DNA from 2 places in the Sphingopyxis sp. YF1 genome. Region 1 is predicted to be linked to the other one. Evidence: predicted binding sites of a transcription regulator. Region 1 holds the regulator's gene; the other holds the start of a gene.
The links. Region 1 encodes LexA, which represses DNA repair genes until DNA is damaged. Its sites were predicted from a motif close to GTTCCNCNCTTGTTCT; they were not measured.

Region 1 (5,239 bases):
GGGCCGTACGGTCGCGATCGGTTGCGCGGTCGCCGCGACGGGGTTGCTGCTGATCTGGGTACGCGCGCTGTGGGTCGCCGCGCCGGTGCTTGTCCAGCCGCTGACCACCGAATTTTCGGCGCGCGTCGAGCGCGTCGAGGCGTTGCCGGCGCGCGAGCAGGTGCGGCTGATCGCCCTGCCGCTGGCGCGCACCGACCTGCCGCCGCGGCTGCGCCTTACCGCGACCATAGGGCAAGCGGGCGATGTGGCGCCGGGCGAACGGGTCGGGCTGCGCGCACGGCTGATGCCACCGCCGACCGCCAGCCTGCCGGGGGGCTATGATTTTGCCCAGCGGGCGTGGTTCGACCGGCTCGGCGCGGTCGGCACCGTGCTCGGTACGATCGGCCGTGCGCCGGAGGCGGGGCGCGGGGCGCCGCCGCTGCGCGCGCGACTGACCGGGCATATCCACGGCCGCGTCGACGGGTCGGCGGGGGGCATCGCGGCGGCGCTCGTCACCGGCGACCGCGGCGCGATCGACCCCGCCGACGAGGAAGCGATGCGGCGCAGCGGGCTCGCGCACCTCCTGTCGATCAGCGGGCTGCACGTCACCGCGGTGGTCGGTTTCGCGATGCTGCTCGCGATGCGGCTGCTCGCGTTCAGCCGCTGGCTCGCGCTCAGGGGGCTCGTACTGCCGCTCGCTGCCGCGTTCGCCGCGCTGGCGGGCGGCGGCTATACGCTGCTCGCGGGTGGCGAGGTGCCGACGCTGCGCTCGTTCATCGCGGCGCTGCTCGTGCTCGTCGCCTTTCTGCTCGGGCGCGAGGCGCTGACGCTGCGGCTCGTCGCGGCGGGGGCGCTGCTCGTGCTCGTCTGGCGCCCCGAGGCGCTCGCAGGGCCGAGCTTCCAGCTGAGCTTCGCCGCGGTCACCGCGATCATCGCGCTGCACCAGGCGCGCGCGATGCGCGGCTTTCTGATGCGGCGCGACGAGCCCTGGCCCCTCCGGCTGGCGCGCGCGATCGCAGGGCTGCTGATCACCGGACTCGTGGTCGAGGTGGCGCTGGCGCCGATCGCGCTCTTCCATTTCCACAAGGCCGGGCTCTACGGCGCGCTGGCCAATGTCGTCGCAATCCCGCTGACGACCTTTGTGATCATGCCCGCGGAGGCGCTCGGCCTGATCTTCGATGCTGTCGGGCTGGGGGCGCCCTTCTGGTGGGTCGCCGAACAGGCGCTGCACGGCCTGATCGCGCTCGCGCACCGCGTCGCGGACGCCCCGGGCGCAGTCGCGACGCTGCCGCGGTTTCCCGCGTGGGGTTTCGCGCTTGCGGTGTTCGGCGGACTATGGATGCTGCTCTGGCAGACGCGCTGGCGCCGGGCGGGGCTCGTGCCGCTGATCGCGGGGATGGCGGTGCTGCTCGTCCAGCCGCGTCCCGACCTGCTGGTCACCGGCGACGGACGTCATATCGCCGCGGCGCTCCCCGACGGCAGCTACGCCCTGCTGCGCGACCGCGCCGGCGACTATGCGCGCGATGCGCTGGCCGAGGCGGCGGGGATCGACGCGCCGCTCGTCGCGCTGGCCGATCTCGACCATGTCGCGTGCAACCGCGATTTCTGCCGCTGGACACAGCGCGGGCGGATCATCCTTGCCGCGCGCGGACGCGACCGCATCGAGGGAGCCGACATGGCCGCGGCCTGCGCCGCCGCCGACGTGGTGATCAGCGAGCGCTGGCTGCCGCGCGAATGCGCCGGCCGCTGGCTGACGATCGATCGCGACACACTGCCGCAGACCGGCGGGCTGGCGCTCTACCTGGGCCAGCGCCCGCGCGCCGTCGGCGCACTGGACCCGGGCGACGCGCATCCGTGGCGGCGCCCGCCGCAGGTCAGTGGTAACGACGAAGCAGTCCCGACAGCCGCCCTTGGACGATGACGCGTTCGGCTTCGTAGCGCTGCGGTTCATAGGCACTGTTCGCCGGGTCGAGCCGGATCATCCGACCTTCGCGACGGAAATATTTGAGTGTCGCATCCTGCCCGTCGACGAGCGCGACGACGATGTCGCCCTCGCGCGCGGTGCTCGCTTTCTGGATCAGGGCATAGTCGCCGTCGAAAATCCCCGCCTCGACCATCGAATCGCCCGACACTTCGAGCGCATAATGCTCACCCGAACCGAGCAGTGCCGCGGGCACCGCGAGATTATTGTGATCCTCGAACGCCTCGATCGGCACACCCGCGGCGATCTTGCCGTGCAGCGGCACCTCGATCACGTCGTTCGCGGCGATCGGTTTGAGCTGCGGGGCGGGCTTGCGCAGTGGCACGACATTGTCGCTATCGTTGCGCACGGCGGCATGGGCGGTCTTGCCACCCTCGGGCAGCTTGACCACTTCGAGCGCGCGCGCGCGGTTGGGGAGGCGGCGAAGGAAGCCGCGTTCTTCCAAGGCACTGATAAGACGATGGATTCCCGATTTGGATTTGAGGCCGAGGGCTTCCTTCATCTCCTCGAACGACGGCGAAATGCCGCTCGCGTCGAGCTTTTGCTGGATGAAGTGAAGCAGTTCATGCTGCTTGGCGGTCAACATCGGGCGTTCTCCATGATGCCGGCATCGGACATAAGGGGAACGATAGTGGAACAGAGCGGAACTTGTCAAGCGATGTCGATGTAGGCCGCGAGATCACCCGCGGCGCGCGGCGCGGCACCGATTTCGCGAAGAACCAGCGCGGTGGCAGCGACGAGCGGCCGCGTCTGCCCGCTGTCCTGGCTGTCCAGAAGCTCGAGCATCCCGCCGGCGAGGCGGGCGCGCAGATAGTCGCGCCGCCCGCCGCCCGGACCTAGCGCGGCGGCGAGCGGCGCGTGGCGGATGACCGGCAGCGGGTCGCGCGCGCCCGCGAGGTGGCGGACGAGCGGGAGCAGGAACAGCGTCGCCGTAACGAAAGCCGACGAGGGATTGCCCGGAAGCCCGAGCAGCAGGGCGTCGCCGATCGTGCCCGCGATCAGCGGTTTGCCCGGACGCATCGCGATCTTCCAGAAGTCGAGCCGTCCCCCGGCGTCGTCGAGCGCGCCGCGGACATGGTCGTGATCGCCGACCGACGCACCGCCGACGGTGACGATGACGTCATGATGGCGCGCCAGATCCCCCAGAACCCGGGCCATGACGCGGCGATCGTCGCCGACGTGGAGCGGCGGCGTGACCACGGCGGGCGCGCCGGCGAGCATCGCGGCGAGCATCGCGCCGTTGCTGTCGGGGATCTGCCCGGGGGCGAGGGGACGCCCCGGCGGCACGAGTTCGTCGCCGGTGGTGAGGATCGCGACGCGCGGGCAGGTCCCCACCGCGATCTGCGCCGCGCCGCCCATGATCGCCGCGGCGATCGCGCCGGGGGTAATGCGCGTGCCGGCGGACAGGAGCGGCGTGCCCGCGGCGAAATCACCCGCGCGGCCGCGAACATGCTGGCCGCGGGTGGCGGGGCCGTCGCAGGTCAGCCTCAATGTCGCGCCGTCGGCGGCGACATCCTCTTGGATCACCACGGTATCGGCGCCGTCGGGGAGCAGGGCGCCGGTGAAGATGCGCATCGCCGCGCCCGGAGCGAGCGGTTGATGCGGCACCGCGCCTGCGGGAATCTCACCCGCAATCGCCCATGGGCCGGGCAGGTCGTCGAAGCGGATCGCATAGCCGTCCATCGCCGACAGCGCCGCGGCGGGCTGGTCGCGCCCTGCCGCGATATCGCCTGAAAGATAGCGGCCAAACGCTTTGGAACAATCGACATTTTCTGGTAGCAGTGGGGGGCGGAGCGCGAGCAGCCGCGTCTGCGCCTCTTCGACCGGCAGCCATGCGCTCATGCGGCGCGCCAGTCGCCCGAACGCCCGCCGCTCTTTTCGAGCAGGCGAAGTCCCTCGATCACCATCGCGCGGTCGAGCGCCTTCGCCATGTCATAGAGCGTGAGCAGCGTGACCGAGGCGGCGGTGAGCGCTTCCATCTCGACCCCCGTCGGGCCCGTGGTCGCGGCGGTCGCGGTGACGCCGATCCCGTCGTCGAGCCAGGTAAAATCGATTCCGACCTTGCTGAGCGCGAGCGGGTGGCACAGCGGGACAAGGTCGGACGTGCGCTTTGCGGCCATGATCCCGGCGATGCGCGCGGTCGACAGCACATCGCCCTTGGGGGCGTTGCCGGCCCGGATCGCATCGAGCGCCTCGGCCGACATGGTGATGCGCCCCGCCGCGACGGCGCGGCGCGCGGTCGCGGGCTTGGCGCCGACATCGACCATATGCGCAGCGCCGGTGTCGTCGAGATGAGTCGGGGTCTTTGCCATCGTCCGCCAGCGAAGCAAGGCGGGATGCGAAAGGCAAGGGCGATCGGTGCGGCATCACCGAAAACGGTCTCATCATCGTCCTCTCCCGCCCCGTGTCGGTGGGAGGAGCGAGGCTGGCTCTGCGACGCATGGTGGTTCACCGCGGTTCACCACCTTGATCGGCGGCTTGCGGCCGGTTGCGGGCGTTGGATGATGTGCACCCCGGCGAAAGCCGGGGCCCAGAATGCCGGCACGAACCCGGCGTTTTTTCTGCAATGAACCCCGGCTTTCGCCGGGGTTCACGGAGGGCTGGATTCGGTCATTTCCGGTCATTCGATCTGGATTGGCATGAATGACCGCTTTCGACCGGTTGCGGACATCGGTGATCCTCCCTGTGGCCGCAGGCCATGGGGAGGTGGCAGCGCGCCGCGCTGACGGAGGGGCGAAGGACGCAGCGTTGCGGCCCCTCCACCACCGCCTGCGGCAGCGGTCCCCCTCCCCATCGCTACGCGACACGGAAGATTGGCAGAAAGCGACCGATTGCTGACGCCTAAGGATTGATCTGATTCCCCCTCCCGCAGGCGGGAGGGGTAGCGAGACTTGGAAACTTGTTTCCTAGTCGCAGCGGGGTGGGCATCGCACCGTTGCTGGCCCACCCCCGGCCCCTCCCGCCTGCGGGAGGGGAGAAGAATGGCCGCTTTCCACCCCATTCCGGTCTTTCGCAAATAGCATGGCGGGCGATGACCCGAAGCGAGCGATTGCGCGTTCGATGGGAGGCCGACGTGGCGTCCGGTCGACCCGGGGTGATACCGGATTTGCACGCGTAACACGCCCGGAACCCATCTCGCCGAAGCCGTTTTCGCGGCGAACTGTGTTCATCGCGCACTTTGTGTGTTCTCTATGCAACAGGATTGTCGTAGCAAGGCAACAATGGCGACCAGCGTTCCCTTGGCAAGCGACGGCGAATCCGGTCAACCGGCCCCGCGCG
Region 2 (5,239 bases), 630 kb from region 1:
CCGGCCCATCGCCTCGGCCTCGTCGGCCGCCGTCGGCGCGGCGTTGTTTGCGGTATTCGCCGTGGCGGGCGGATGGACGACGCGCTCGACCTCGGCGCCCAGCGGCGGAACCTCGGCCGCGGCCGGAGCCGCGAAGCCCAGCAGGCAGGCGAGGGCGGCCGCGCGCATGACGGGATCAAAAGACAAAATAGGCCCCACCCTTCGCACGTGCCGCCTGCCATGCGGGACGCGCGTGCATCGCCGCCACGAAGGCCGCCAGCCTGGGATAGCGCCCCGCGCCGCCCATCGCCGCGACCTCGGCGGGGAAGCTCAGCATGATGTCGGCGACCGACAGGCGATCGCCGATAAAATTGCCGGCATCGTTGAGCTCGCCGTCAAGGTAGCGGAAATGGGCATCGAGTTGCTCGTCGATCCGCGGCTTGACCGGCGCGGCGGCGTCGCCGAGGCGCCCGAGATAAAGGTTGAGAATGATCGGGGTCATCGCCGACCCTTCGGCAAAATGGATCAGTTCGAGGTGGCGGATGTGATCGTCGGTGCCGCGCGCGGGAACGAGCGCCTGACCGTCATGATGTTCGCACAGATATTCGGCGATCGCGCCCGATTCCTGGATCACGCGTCCGTGCCCAGCCGCCGCCATATCATCGACGACCTCGAGCAGCGGCGATTTCCCGAGCGGATGGATCGCCTTGAGTTCGGCGGGCGCCAGATTGGTCGCCGCGTCGCGCTGATAGTGGCGGATCGCATAGGGCGCGCCGATTTCCTCGAGCAGCCACAGGATGCGCTGCGAGCGGCTGTTGTTGAGGTGGTGGACGATCAGGTGCATGTCGCTCTCCTCTTAATCCCGCCACGGTCCGTTGCGGTCGATCAGCGCCGCGAGCTCGCGCACCAGCTTGGCGCCGAGGATCGCGGTGACGTCGCCGACGTCGCGGCCGGGGTGATGCTCGACGATGTCGGCGCCGACGATCGGCGCGGTCTGCTTGTGGAGGACCGCGAGCAGTTCGCGTACCGTCAATCCGCCGGGTTCGGGGTGTGCGACACCCGGCGCTGCCGACGGATCGATGCCGTCGAGGTCGATCGAGACATAGAGCGGGCCGCGCAGCACCGGCACCGCATCGGGCGTGAAGCCCGTCATCGGGACGATCTCGACCCCGAAACGCGCCGCCTGTTCGCGGCAATGGGCGTTGAGCGTCCGGATGCCGACCTGCACCAGCCGCGCCGCATGCCCCGCCTCGCAGATGCGCGCGAAGGGCGACGCATGGCTGCGCGGATTGCCGCCGAAATCGTCGTAAAGATCGGGATGCGCGTCGATATGGAGGATGTTGAGCGGCCCGAAGCAGGTCGCCGCCGCCGTGACGAGCGGAAAGGTCACCGCATGATCGCCGCCGAGCGCGAGTGGCACTTCGCCATTTTCGTACGTCATCACGACATGGCGCCGGATTGCGGCATCGTCGCGCGCGACATCCTCGGTCAGCGGCAGGTTGCCGTCGTCGGCGAAAGCGATGTCGGTCCCGAGTTCGGCGCCCAGCTCGCTCGCCCGATTGCCGCGGTCGCTCCATAGCTGCGTCCGGATCGCCGCCGGCCCCGCAGCAGCGCCGCGCTCGAAGCTGCTGTTGACGTCGGTGGGCAGGCCGAAGAGGCGGATCGCGGGCATCGCGTGCTTGTAGCCGCTCAAGGCCCCCGCGCAAGGATCAACGGCAGGCGGGCTGGTCCGCGAGAGGGCGCAGACCCAAGGGGCAAGGAGCCCGCCGCCGTTGCCCGGCCGGTCGCGCGAGCGCGAACCGGCCGGATCACGTCAGATATCGTCGCCGTCGTCGGGACCCGCCATCATCTCCTCGGCCACCGCGTCGGTACGGCCGCGGATCGCGGCTTCGAGCCGTTCGCGCAGTTCGGGATTTTCGGTCAGGAAATTCTTGGCATTTTCGCGGCCCTGTCCGATGCGGATCGAGTCATAGCTGAACCACGCGCCGGCTTTCTCGACGAGGCCGGCCTTGACGCCGATGTCGAGGATTTCGCCGATCTTCGAGATGCCCTGGCCGTACATGATGTCGAATTCGACCTGCTTGAACGGCGGCGCGACCTTGTTCTTGACGACCTTCACGCGCGTCGTGTTGCCGACGATCTCGTCGCCATTCTTGATCTGCCCGGTGCGGCGGATGTCGAGGCGCACCGACGCGTAGAATTTGAGCGCGTTGCCGCCCGTCGTGGTCTCGGGATTGCCGTACATCACGCCGATCTTCATGCGCAGCTGGTTGATGAAGATCACCATGCAGCGCGAGCGGCTGATCGAACCGGTGAGCTTGCGCAGCGACTGCGACATCAAACGCGCCTGGAGCCCGACGTGGCTGTCGCCCATCTCACCCTCGATTTCGGCGCGCGGAACGAGCGCGGCGACCGAGTCGACCACCAGCACGTCGATCGCGTTCGAACGCACCAGCGTGTCGACGATCTCGAGCGCCTGCTCGCCCGTATCGGGCTGCGACACGATCAGTTCGTCGATGTTCACCCCGAGCTTGCGCGCATAGACCGGGTCGAGCGCATGTTCGGCATCGACGAAGGCGACGGTGCCGCCAGTCTTCTGCGCCTCGGCCAGCGTGTGCAGCGCGAGCGTCGTCTTGCCCGAGCTTTCGGGACCATAGATTTCGATGACGCGGCCGCGCGGCAGGCCGCCGACGCCCAGCGCGATGTCGAGCCCGAGCGAACCCGTCGAGATCGCCTCGACCTGCATCGCTTCCTTCGATCCGAGCTTCATCACCGAGCCCTTGCCGAAGGCGCGGTCGATCTGCGCCAATGCGGCGTCGAGCGCCTTCTGCCTGTCCGTGCTGTTCACTGATTTCCCCGATTCGACGAGTGACAATTGTCCGGCCATTTGCCGTCCCTTTCCTGCTCTAGAGCGAAGGCAGAAGCATCGCAACGCCGCACCTGTGTACGACATTTGTTCTACAGGAACAAGAGGGGAACGAAATTTGTTCCCCTACCACCCGAAACCCGGTTATCCGGCGAAAAATTCGTTGAGCACCGTCTCGATCTCGCTCAGCCGGAACGGCTTCGACACCAGCTTGCGATGCGCATGCGCCGGCGGGATCACATCGCCGCCGCCCGATGTGAAGGCGAAGGGAATGTCCTGCGCGGCGAGCGCGTCGGCGACCGGCCAGCCTTTCGCCTCGCCGAGGTTGATGTCGATCAGCGCCGCCGCGATCGGCTCGGCATCGAGCACCGCGAGCGCATCGGCGACGCTCGCGGCCTGCGCGGGCTCGGGAAAGCCCAGCGCGTCGAACATGTCGACCAGCATCATCGCGATCAGCACGTCGTCCTCGACGAGCAGGATACGGCGCGCGTCAGCCATGCGCCGCTCGCTGCGCCGCGGCGTCGAGCGCCGCCGAGGTCGCTTCGGTCAGTTGTGCGACCGAGAAGGGTTTGGGAAGAAAGGACACATCGGCAATATCGATCGACTGGCGCAATTGTTCCTCGGCATAGCCCGACATGAACAATACGGGCAGCGTCGGCTGCTTCGCGCGAAGCGCGCGCACCATCGTCGGCCCGTCCATCGTCGGCATCATCACGTCGCTGATGATCAGGTCGACCTTATCCATCGCGGCAAAACGTTCGAGCCCCTCCTCGCCCTGCGACGCGGTCACCACCGTATAGCCCGCGCGCGCCAGCGCCCGTTCGGCGACCGCGCGCACCATGTCCTCGTCCTCGACGAGCAGCACCGTACCCGTTCCCCACTGGCTCTTCTTCGGTTTCACCGGCGGCGGCGGTGCGACGCTCGCCCCGCTCTCGGCGCGGTGGACGGGCAGATAGATGGTGAAGCTGGCCCCCTCGCCCGGCTTGCTGTCGGCGAAGATGAATCCCGCCGACTGCTTGATGATTCCATAGACGGTCGACAGCCCGAGCCCGGTGCCCTTGCCGACGTCCTTGGTCGTGAAAAAGGGTTCGAAAATCTTGGGGAGCACATCGGCGGGAATCCCCCCACCGGTATCGCTGACCTTCAGGGCGCTGTAGTCGGCGGGCGGCATGATCTCGCTGCCCATCGCGCGGACGTCGGCGGAGCTCACCGGATAGGTTTCCATCGTCAGCGTGCCGCCGCCCGGCATCGCATCGCGCGCGTTGACCGCGAGGTTGATGATCACCTGTTCGAGCTGCCCCGGATCGGCGCGCACCGCCCCCAGCCCGCGCCCGTGGCGCACCGACAGCTGCACCGTCTCGCCGATCAGCCGCTTGAGCAGGTGTGACACTTCCGAAATCACGTCGGGCAGTTGCAGGATCTGCGGCCGCAGCGTCTGCTGGCGCGAGAAGGCGAGCAGTTGCCGCGTCAGGCTCGCGGCCCGATTGGCGTTGCTGCGGATCTGCTGGATATCGTCATAATCGCTGTCGCCCGGCGTGTGGCGCATCAGCATCAGGTCGCAGCTGCCGAGCACCGCGGTCAATATATTGTTGAAATCATGCGCGACACCGCCGGCGAGCTGACCCACCGCCTGCATCTTCGACGCCTGCGCGACCTGGCGCTTGAGCCGCGATTCCTCGCTCGAATCCTTGAGGCTGAGCAGCACCGCCGCCTCGCCCAGCCCGCGCACCCCGACGATGCGCATCGACACGGGCTCGTCGCCCTGTGCCGCGAGCCGGATCGACAGGTCGCCGCCGACCTGCTGCCCGCTGCTGTGGCGGCGGACCATGTCGGCGAGCGGCCCCTTGTCCTCGCGCACGACTATGTCGCCCGGATAGCGCGGCATCTTCCCCTCGGACAATCCGGCGGCGCGGACGAAGGCGCGGTTCATGTAAAGGAAACGCCCGTCGCGATCGACCATCGCCAGCCCGAAGGGCAGCAGCGACAGCAGGGTCTCGACATAGGTCTGCGCGGTGCCGCGGTCGGTGACGCCGATCTCCTCGTCGAGCAGCGCGAGCAGCACCGGGCCGTTGGAGTCGGCGGGGACGAGCGGGATCTGGATCAATCGCACCGGGGCGGCGCGGTCGCCCTCGCGCCCGAAATAGAGCGTACCGGCATCGTCAAGGCGAAGCAGCGGCGCGACGTCGCGTCCGGCATAATGCGCCTGGTCGCCCTCGCCGAGCGCGCGGAGCAGAAAGGCCTGGTTCGCGACGCGCAGCCGGCCTTCGCTGTTGACCAGCGCCGCCATGATCCCCGCCTGCCCCAGCGTGCGTCCGGCGGGTCCGTCGAGGTGGCGGCTGATCTCGGTTACGAGGTCGAGGCGTTCGAAGGCCGAAAAACGCCAGACGAGATAAT

Region 2: the regulator LexA is predicted to act here: its motif matches at 2,943-2,958, upstream of recA (recombinase RecA).

The regions. Positions count from the first base shown of each region.
Region 1 covers NZ_CP033204.1:1,749,632-1,754,870, reverse strand. Annotated here, with positions in the region: gene EAO27_RS08505 (ComEC/Rec2 family competence protein) at 1-1,900, shown strand, start outside; gene lexA (transcriptional repressor LexA) at 1,854-2,546, opposite strand; gene EAO27_RS08495 (molybdopterin molybdotransferase MoeA) at 2,612-3,802, opposite strand; gene moaC (cyclic pyranopterin monophosphate synthase MoaC) at 3,799-4,272, opposite strand; gene EAO27_RS08485 (ATP-binding protein) at 5,182-5,239, shown strand, end outside.
Region 2 covers NZ_CP033204.1:1,122,842-1,128,080, reverse strand. Annotated here, with positions in the region: gene EAO27_RS05505 (hypothetical protein) at 1-168, opposite strand, end outside; gene EAO27_RS05500 (glutathione S-transferase) at 176-823, opposite strand; gene EAO27_RS05495 (agmatinase family protein) at 836-1,672, opposite strand; gene recA (recombinase RecA) at 1,793-2,866, opposite strand; gene EAO27_RS05485 (response regulator) at 2,990-3,343, opposite strand; gene EAO27_RS05480 (response regulator) at 3,336-5,239, opposite strand, start outside.